DNA from 3 places in the Lapillicoccus sp. genome. Region 1 is predicted to be linked to each of the others. Evidence: predicted binding sites of a transcription regulator. Region 1 holds the regulator's gene; each other region holds the start of a gene.
What was found. Region 1 encodes LexA, which represses DNA repair genes until DNA is damaged. Its sites were predicted from a motif close to TCGAACANNTGTTCGA; they were not measured.
Positions count from the first base shown of each region.

Region 2: ruvC (crossover junction endodeoxyribonuclease RuvC) is a predicted target of LexA. The motif match lies at 1,622-1,637, and genes of this name have one in related genera.
Region 3: ACLL9L_RS14085 (DUF6504 family protein) is a predicted target of LexA. The motif match lies at 2,249-2,264, and genes of this name have one in related genera.

Region 1 covers NZ_JBKJPP010000205.1:17,263-20,531, forward strand. Annotated here, with positions in the region: gene ACLL9L_RS16950 (LysM peptidoglycan-binding domain-containing protein) at 180-560, opposite strand; gene lexA (transcriptional repressor LexA) at 862-1,608, shown strand; gene ACLL9L_RS16960 (Sir2 family NAD-dependent protein deacetylase) at 1,654-2,562, opposite strand; gene ACLL9L_RS16965 (hypothetical protein) at 2,594-2,728, opposite strand; gene ACLL9L_RS16970 (LysR family transcriptional regulator) at 3,150-3,269, shown strand, end outside.
Region 2 covers NZ_JBKJPP010000218.1:29,375-32,643, forward strand. Annotated here, with positions in the region: gene ruvB (Holliday junction branch migration DNA helicase RuvB) at 1-483, opposite strand, end outside; gene ruvA (Holliday junction branch migration protein RuvA) at 480-1,073, opposite strand; gene ruvC (crossover junction endodeoxyribonuclease RuvC) at 1,070-1,591, opposite strand; gene ACLL9L_RS18830 (YebC/PmpR family DNA-binding transcriptional regulator) at 1,692-2,450, opposite strand; gene pdxT (pyridoxal 5'-phosphate synthase glutaminase subunit PdxT) at 2,447-3,067, opposite strand.
Region 3 covers NZ_JBKJPP010000159.1:55,337-58,605, reverse strand. Annotated here, with positions in the region: gene ACLL9L_RS14095 (DNA polymerase III subunit alpha) at 1-1,205, opposite strand, end outside; gene ACLL9L_RS14090 (SAV_6107 family HEPN domain-containing protein) at 1,215-1,709, opposite strand; gene ACLL9L_RS14085 (DUF6504 family protein) at 1,720-2,100, opposite strand; gene ACLL9L_RS14080 (hypothetical protein) at 2,337-3,269, opposite strand, start outside.

The DNA.
Region 1 (3,269 bases):
GCCCGGCACTTGTCCACAGGTCCAGCCGGTGACGAACGCCCGAACGCCGCCCACGGCGTTGGTGGGCGGCGTTCGTCCTCTCGCGAGGTCGGCAACCAGGGGGTCGAGGCCTGGCAGCCGTCAGGGGAGCCGGATCGAGGTCCAGCGGGGTCGACGCGGACGTCGACCGTTCCGAGGCCTCAGCCGGGCGACGGGATGGCCAGCTCCTGGCCGGCATGGACCTGGCTGCTGTTGAGGTGGTTGGCGAGCTGGATCTGCGCGACACCCTCGGATACCGGCAGCTGCGGCAGTTCGGCCGCCGCCACCTGGGACAGGGTCTGGCCAGCGTCGACGGTGACCCGGTGATCGATCGACGCTCCGGCGGCGCCGACCCCGAGGATGGTGAGCGCGAGGAGAGTGACGATGGCGACCGTGCTGGCGGTGACGAGCAGCCGCCCGAACCGGGTGACCTTGACCGCGGGCCGCGCGACGGCCGAGCTGCCGCGTGGCACGAGGTGGAGGGCGGGTCGGCCCGGGCGCACCTCGAGCGGGGCGACCTCCCATGCAACGGCTGCACTCATGATGTCCTCCATCTCGTCGACCCCGGGGACGGGGACGGTTGGTGCGACGGCCCGAAGGTGGCGGTCCGGCGAGCGGTCCATCGAACGGATGTACGATGGAACGCTTGGACAATGTGTAGCACGGGTGTTCGAGAAAGTCGAGACACGCCTCGAACATATGTTTGGAACGGACGTTCGATACACGTAGGCTGTCCTCATGTCCGGTAGTCCATCACCGGGGTCTGACATGGCATCTGACCTGCGCAAACAACAGGACGCCGGCCGTGCAGTGACGACAGCGACGACGAAGGAGTTGGGACACATGGCAGTCCACGAGATGCCGGAGCGCGGCCAGGGCGACGGTCTGACCGTCCGCCAGCGGCGGGTGCTCGAGGTGATCCGCAACTCCGTGGACCGTCGCGGCTATCCGCCCAGCCTGCGCGAGATCGGTGAGGACGTCGGCCTGACCAGTCCCAGCAGCGTCGCCCACCAGCTCTCGGCGCTGGAACGCAAGGGCTACCTGCGCCGCGATCCCCACCGCCCCCGCGCCATCGAGGTCGTCTCTCCCGACGCCGCCGCCGGCGAGCGCGGCTACCGCTCCGGCGACAGTGGCACCAGCGAGATCTTCGACAGCACGGGTCAGCTCAGCACGGGCCAGCTCGACACCGAGACCGACTCCGGCAACACGCGTCCCGAGGCCGCCTACGTGCCGGTGGTCGGGCGGATCGCTGCCGGCGGTCCGATCCTGGCCGAGGAGGTCGTCGAGGACGTCTTCCCGTTGCCGAGGCAGATCGTCGGAGAGGGCTCGCTCTTCCTGCTCAAGGTCGTCGGCGAGTCGATGATCGACGCGGCCATCTGCGACGGTGACTGGGTCGTCGTGCGACAGCAGCCGACGGCCGACAACGGGGACATCGTCGCGGCGATGCTCGACAACGAGGCCACCGTCAAGACGTTCAAGCGGACCAACGGCAAGGTGTGGCTGATGCCGCACAACCCCGACTACTCGCCCATCGACGGTGACCACGCGACGATCCTCGGCAAGGTCACCGCGGTCCTGCGTCGCATCTGAGCCCGCCACATCCGAGCACCCCACACCTGAGGACCGGGTGCCGACTCAGCCGTCGACGCCTCTTACGCCCTCGCTGGCCAGCTCGGCGACGAGGGCGTGCAGCGTCTCGCCCAGCGGCGTGTGCATCCGCACCGTGGCCTCCGCGTCACCTCGCGTGGGGCTGGAGGTGACGATGGCGACCGGTATGCCGTCGCGAGCGGCCCGTCGCACGAACCGGTAGCCGCTCATCACCGCCAGCGACGACCCGAGCACCAGCAGGGACGAGGCCGCCTCGACCAGGGCGAACGACTGCTCCACCTTGGGCCTGGGGACCGACTCACCGAAGAACACCACATCGGGCTTGAGGGTGTCTGCCCCGCAGACGAGGCACAGCTGCAGGACGAAGCTCGTGACCACCTCGTCATCGAGGACGATGTCGCCGTCCGGGCGGATCTGGCTGGAGACCTTGGACCCGTCGGCCACGACGCCCAGGACCCGGTCGGAGAAGCCCGGGTTCGCGAGGGTCATCCGCTCGTCGAGGTCGAGCCGTCCCGTGCGGTCGCCACACGTGAGGCAGACGACGACGTCGAGGCTCCCGTGCAGCTCCACGACGTCGCGAGCCCCGCCCGCCTGGTGCAGCCCGTCGACGTTCTGGGTGATGATGCCGTCGAGGACGCCGAGCTGCTGGAGGCGGGCGACGGCGCGGTGACCGACGTTGGGCTCGGCGCGTGAGAAGCGTTGCCAGCCGATGAAACTGCGCGCCCAGTAGCGCTGGCGGGCGGCCGTGGATCCGGTGAACTCGGAGTACTGCATCGGGGTCACCCGTCGTGTCCCGTCCGGCCCGCGGTAGTCCGGGATCCCCGACTCGGTCGACAGACCGGCCCCGGAGAGCACGACGACGCTCCCGCGGCGCACGAGGTCGGTCAGCGCCGACGGCTCGGTGGGGGTCGCGGGTTGCGGGGCGCTCGAGGTCACCGCTCCAGTATCCAATGCCCCCTCCGGGCGCTCAGAACCGGCCGACCACGGTGCGCGGTTCGGAGTCGCGCAGGGCCGCGAGCGCGTATGCCGGGTCGGCCACCTCGTCGTGCGGGAGGCGCGAGGCGCGTCGGCGGCGTTGTCCCGCAACGGAGTCGACCACCACGGGAGCTGCCGGACGAACTGGTCCGCGAGCGCACGGACGGCGGCGTCCTGATGAATGAGCGCGAGGGCCACGCCTTCGAGAGCAGTGCCGGGGTGCGCAGGTTGTGCCACGCCATGGCCCGCATCGGCTCGGCAACCAGCCTCCTCGAAGCCCACCACCCCCGCCTGCGTGGCGTCCTGCTCACCCGGCCAGGTGAGACGGGGGTCGCTCCGCAGCACGGCGATGATCGACCCACCGGAGACGGCACTCACCGTCGGCAGTCCGCCGGGGACCCCAGCTCGTCGAGCCGGCGCAGGGCCCCGAGGTGGAACGGGGCACCCATCGCTGACACCCGCCCGACACCGGATCCGCGTCGGACTCTGAGATCACCGGAGCAGCAGGAACGTGGCGATTCGATAACAAGACGTTATAGACTGGGCCGATGATCGACGCTGCCGGACTGCGCGTGATGCGCGCCATCGCCGACGAGGGAAGCTTCACCGGCGCTGCCGCCTCACTGGGCTACTCCCAACCGGCCGTCTCCCAGATGGTCCGGCGCCTC
Region 2 (3,269 bases), on a different contig from region 1:
GCCCTTGCCGACGATGACATCGACCCGGAAGTCCTCCATCGCGAGGTAGAGCATCTCCTCGGCCGCCCTGGACATCCGGTGGATCTCGTCGAGGAAGAGCACCTCCCCCTCTGCCAGCGAGGACAGGATCGAGGCGAGGTCGCCGGCATGCTGGATCGCGGGGCCCGAGGTCACCCGGATCGGCTGGTCGAGCTCGGCCGCGACGATCATCGCCAGCGTGGTCTTGCCCAGCCCGGGGGGACCGGAGAGCAGCACGTGGTCGGGGGGTGCCCCCCGCCGGCGAGCGGCCTCGAGGACCAGCGAGAGCTGGTTGCGCACCCGGGTCTGGCCGGTGTAGTCCGCGAGCCGTCGCGGCCGCAGGGCCATCTCGACCTTGCGGTCCTGGTCGTCGCCACGGCCGTCGACCACCCGGGCCGTCGCGTCGAAGGAGCCGTCGTCCTCGGCCCAGATGCCGCGGACCTCGTCATCGTTCGTCGTCGTCATCGTCCGAGCACCTGCAGGGCCGCGCGCAGCAGCGCCGAGACGTTGGCGCCGTCTGCGGACAGCGGGACCACGGCGTCCACCGCGTCGTCGGCCTGCTTGGAGCTCCAGCCGAGCCCGACGAGGGCCTCGCGCACCTGTCCCTGCCACGCCCCCGTGGCGGGCTGGTCGCTGACCTGGGCCGTGCTCGACGGCACGCCGATCGTGTCGCGCAGCTCGAGGACGATGCGTTCGGCGCCCTTCTTACCGATGCCGGGCACCTTGGTCAGGGCAGCGAGGTCGCCGGAGGAGACCGCGAGGCGCACCCCGTCCGGGGAGTGCACCGCGAGCATCGCCAGGGCCAGCCGGGGTCCGACCCCGGACACGGTCTGGACGGTCTCGAAGACCGCCTTCTCCTGGTCGTCGGCGAAGCCGTAGAGCGTCAGCGACTCCTCCCGCACGACGAGCGTCGTCGACAGCGCAGCGGTGGACCCCGTCCGGAGCGACGCCGCGGTGGCGGGGGTGGTGTGCACGAGCATGCCGACGCCCCCGACCTCGACGATGACGGAGTCCAGACTGGTGCGCAGCACCGTCCCGCGCAGGGAGGCGATCATCGCGCCGCCCCCTGTCTGGCGAGCGCCTCGTCGATGCGGCGTTGGGCTCCCCCGCGCCACAGGTGGCAGATCGCCAGCGCGAGGGCGTCAGCGGCATCGGCCGGCTTCGGCGGGGCATCGAGACGCAGCAACCTGGTCACCATCGCCGTCACCTGCGCCTTGTCGGCGCGGCCGCTGCCGGTGACGGCGGCCTTGACCTCGGTGGGGGTGTGCAGATGGACCGGTATGCCGCGGGCCGCCGCAGCGAGCATCGCCACGGCCGTGGCCTGGGCGGTGCCCATGACGCTCGAGACGTTGGCGTCGGCGAAGACCTGCTCGATCGCCACCGCGTCCGGACGGTGGCGGTCGACCCAGTCCTGCATCTCGACCTGCAGCGCGAGCAGCCGCTGCGCGGTCGGGAGCGACGACGAGGTGCGGAGCACGCCGACCTCGACCATCCGCAGCGGGCGTCCGAGGTCACCCTCGACCACGCCGATGCCGCACCGGGTGAGACCGGGGTCGACGCCAAGGACGCGCACCACGGCATACCTCCCTCGTCGTCACGGTGTCCGAACAGGTGTTCGGGACCGACGCTACACGCGGGGGCGAGCCAAACCGGCGCAGACGCGCCGAGGGGGCTCAGTCATCCTCGTCGAGCTGCGCGAGGATGTCGTCGCTGACCTCGCCGTTGGCGTAGACGTTCTGGACGTCGTCGGAGTCCTCAAGGGCCTCGAGGACGCGGAACATCTTGCGTGCCCCGTCGGCGTCGAGCTCGACCTGGAGGGCGGGCACCCAGGAGGCCTCGGCCGAGTCGTAGTCGATCCCCGCCGCCTGCACGGCGGTGCGGATCGCGACGAAGTCGGCGGCCTCGGAGACGATCTCGAAGCTCTCGCCGAGGTCGTTGACCTCCTCCGCACCGGCGTCGAGGACGACCTCGAGCAGGTCGTCCTCCGACAGGGCGCCCTTCGGGACGATGACGACGCCCTTGCGGTGGAAGACGTAGGAGACGCTGCCGGGGTCGGCGAGCTGACCGCCGTTGCGGGTCAGGGCCGTCCGCACCTCTGCGGCCGCGCGGTTGCGGTTGTCGGTGAGGCACTCGATGAGCACCGCGACACCGTGCGGCGCGTATCCCTCGTAGGTGATGCTCTGCCAGTCCGCGCCGCCGGCCTCGGCCCCGGAGCCGCGCTTGACCGCGCGGTCGATGTTGTCGTTGGGGACCGAGGTCTTCTTGGCCTTCTGGACGGCGTCGAAGAGCGTCGGGTTGCCGATGACGTCGCCACCGCCGGTGCGGGCGGCGACCTCGATGTTCTTGATGAGCTTGGCGAAGAGCTTGCCCCGCCGCGCGTCGACGACGGCCTTCTTGTGTTTCGTCGTTGCCCATTTGGAGTGGCCGCTCATGATCTCTCCCTCACCATCTCGACGAACAACTCGTGGACCCGCGTGTCGCCGGTGACCTCCGGGTGGAACGAGGTGGCGAGCAGGTGCCCCTGGCGAACGGCGACGATCCTACCCGCGGCGGGCCCGCCCGCGACACGGGCCAGCACCTCGACGTCCGCCCCGATGTCCTCCACCCACGGTGCGCGGATGAACACCGCGTGCACCGGGGTGTCCAGCCCGAGCATGTCGATGTCCTCCTCGAAGGAGTCCACCTGACGCCCGAAGGCGTTGCGCCGCACCGTGATGTCGAGCCCTCCGAGGGTCTGCTGGTCGGCCCGGCAGTCGGCGATCCGGTCGGCGAGCATGATCATCCCGGCGCACGACCCGTAGACGGGCAGCCCGGCCGCGATCAGCGCCCGCAGCGGCTCGAAGAGCTCGAGGGCGCGGACGAGCTTGTCCATCGTCGTCGACTCCCCGCCGGGGATGACGAGGCCCCGTATGCCGTCCAGCTCACGCGGGCGACGCACGGCCTCGACCCGCGTGCCCAGACCCTCGAGGACCCGGATGTGCTCACGGACGTCGCCCTGGACGGCGAGCACGCCGATCAGGGGCGGCGGGAGGAGACCGGAGGAGCTCATGGCGTGGAGCTCATCCGGCTCACGGCGGCTCATCCGGCTCACGCGGTGGGCCTCAGCGGACACGGACGAAGGGGCGGCGGTCGCTGTCGCAGCCAGCGGCGGATACCGGGCGAGGACGTCCCTGCGTCGGTGCGAGATGGTGCGGTCACAGCCCCGAACCCTACGTCGCCGCGCGCAGAGGTCCCGCACGGAGTCGGATACG
Region 3 (3,269 bases), on a different contig from region 1:
CCGAGCCCACCGATGACCGCCAGCTCGTCATCGAGCCGGGACCCGACCGCAGCGAGCTCGCTCGGTGACTCGTGCGGATATCGGGTCGCCACCGCGTCCCGGCACCGGGCCGCGAGGATGCTCTGCGGGTCGATGTCGGGGGCGATGCCGAGGACGGTCTGCTCGGGCAGGTGGACGGCCCCGATCCCGAGGTCGACGGCCGGGTCCTGGACGCACTCCATGGCGAGCGCGACGCTCGCCCCGAGCAGCGACCGGGCACCCTCGCGGGCCAGGGTGCCGCCGCCGCTGATCCCCGGACCGGAGGCCTGGAGGATGTCGCACGCCACGGCATACATCGCCGGAGTGGGACTGAGGTGGCCTGCCGTGGTGATCCGGTCGAGGTGACGGACGTCGAGGGCGACGAGCCGCCGGGCGGCGTCGAGGACGTCGACGGTGGCGGCCTCCCGCGGGTCGGCGTGCCGCACGGCAGCGGTGAGGACGACGCGGATGCCGTGCTCCCGGGCGAGTGCGTAGAGCCGGGCCGCGTGACCGAGGCTGGCCGGGGTGCCCTCGGCCCCGCCGTGGCAGACGACCTCGATGGCGATCGCGTCGCGCGGCAACAGGGCCCGCCACCGAGCCAGCGCCGCGTGGGCCCGGGCGCGCTTCCGTGCGAGGACCGCACGGCCGACGTCGGAGTCGGGACCGAGCAGGACGACGAGCGGGCTGGGGCCACGCTCGGCGGGGTCGATGCCCGGCGGCGTGGCCAGCTCGGCGATGAGCTCGGGCGTGCTCACCGGCTCGCCCCGCTCACCGCCGAGGTGGGTGCGGGTGACAAGGCGGCACAACCGGCCCCAGCCTGCGCCAGGGTCGAGACCGAGGTGACGACCCCGGGCGAGGACGGTCACCCGCGGCAGCCGGGCGTCCACGACGGCGCCGCCGCGGACCGGGGTGCGCGGCCGCGTCGCAGGACCACCACGGTGCGACGTCCGGCGCGGGTCAGGCACCTCGTGACGGACGGCGAGGTCGACGCCGAGGATCGGGGCGATCCCGGCGTCGGTGCAGGCCTGGACGAACCGCACCGCGCCGTAGAGCCCGTCCCTGTCGGTCAGGGCCAGCGCCGGCTGGCCCCAGGCCACGGCCCGCTGCACGAGGGCGGCGGGGGTCGAGGCGCCGTACTGCATGGAGTATCCGGAGGCGACGTGCAGGTGGACGAAGGTGTCGTGCACGGACGGTCCTCAGGCCCGGGCTTCGGCCCGGTCCGACGCCGACGCCGACCCGTGGGCCGAGACCGGGGCGAGGTAGTCGGGCAGGGGTTCGGCGCGTGGCACCCCGAGCAGGTCCTGGACGATCTCGAGGAAGATCTCGGACTGGCGCAGCAGGTCGTCGGACTCGCGGGCGCTGAGCGGTCCACCACGCTCGACGGCTGCCCGCTGCCGCGCCGACCCGGCGAAGAACGTCGCCCACTCGGACAGCTCGGGGGCGACCGCGGGCAGCACCTCCCAGACGCTGCGCGGTCGCGAGCGCCCCGAGGAGCTGCTGCGCGCGGCGAGCAGGGCTGCCGCGGCCCGAAGGGCGCCGAGGTGGGCCTCGACGTAGCGCTCGCCCGCGTCACCGGTCCGGCAGGCGAGCAGCAGGCTCCCCCGGGACCGGTCGAGCAGGTCGAGGGAGGTTGCCGCGATGGGGGGACGACGCCGGCCAGGGACCAGGACGTGGGCGCTCTCGGTGTTCATCCGGGTCTCCTCAGTCCGCGACGCGCACGAGGCGCCAGTCGGGGTGTCCCTCGTGGGGGACGTCGTCGTGGACGAGGTCGAAGACCCCGCTGGCGTGGACCTGGCCCCGGCTGGCCTCGACCCGCCACACCTGCCGCTCACCGGCGGCGATGTCGAGGCCCACCGGCTGGCCGGGGACCGGGTCGAGCGCCTCGCGCCACCAGGCCCGACGTTCACGCCAGTGGCCGATCACCTGACGCACGACGTAGAGCCGGCCCCTCCAGATGAAGGCCTGCGGCGGGGGCGAGGACCTCCCCATCACGTCCGTGCCACCCGTTCCACCCGCATCGCTGTGACCATTCGTGGTCCGGTCCTCCGACCGGACCTCGATCGGATCGCTGTAACGGCGCATGACGGCATCGCCCCTTCCGGGCATGGGGTGGCTCAGGAGACAGACCGGCCCGTGACGGGACGGGGTAGGCGTCCCGTCACGGGTTGATCGTGCTGTCACCGACAGGCCCTTGGAGCGGGAGCGGAGTTCGTCACCCCAGACCGAGAATTCGTACACCTGTTCGATGAAGCAAAGGTACTCCCTCCCTCGGACAGCCTGTCAAGACGTCCCCGGGCGGCGCCGTTCGTTGCCGACGCTCAGCCGACCCGGACGGCGGGATGCCCGGTGAATCCCAGGGCATCCCACAGGGCTCGGCCGGCCTTGTCGTACACGACGACGTTGCCGTCGTCCTGGATGACGGCGTAGTCACCCGGGCTGTACAGCCTGGTGTGCCAGACGGGTGCACCACTGGGTCCGTAGATGACGACGTTGCCGTCGGCCTGCGCCTCGAGCCTCGACCCGGGCACCGACGTGCCGCTGGACCACCGGGTCGACCCGTTCGCGTTCTTCAGGACGAGGTTGCCGCCGGTCTGCAGCGTGAGGGTGAAACCGTTGGACCACGAGGTGACGGACTGCCCCGAGGACAGGTGGGTGAATGCCCGCTGCGGGACGAACCGGACCGCGGCCCGGCGGGTGTAGCCCTTGCTGTCCCACAGGGGCGCGCCGGCGTCGGAGTACAGCACCAGGTTGCCGTCGTTCTGCATCCGCAGCTGGGCGCCGGGGCTGTACACGCCGGTCGTCCACAACGGCAGGTTGGCCTCCGGGTCGTACATCACGACGTTGCCGTCGGCCTGGACGCGCAGGTAGCTGCCCGGGACATTCGTGGACGACGCCCACTGGTACTTCCCGGCGGCGTCGTACGTTACGAGGTTGCCGTCGGTCTGCATGTTCAGCCGGAACCTGCCGTCGGGCGAGAAGACCGCCGGGCCACCGGCGTTGACGCTGCCCGGCACCGTCCCGGTGGCCGGCACGGGAACGGGGGCAGGCCCCGGGACGACGGATGGGCACGGCGTGGGGTTGGGTCCGGAGTAGGCCGGCGCCCACCCGGTGGTCGAGGTCCGGCACGGCCCGTAGTCCCTGGCAGCCACCTTGCCGCTCCAGTAGGACGTGGCGGCCATCGCCCACTCCCAGGAGAGCGAGATGTGCACATGGTCGCGGTGGCACGCGGTGTCCGACGCCGCCTCCGGGTG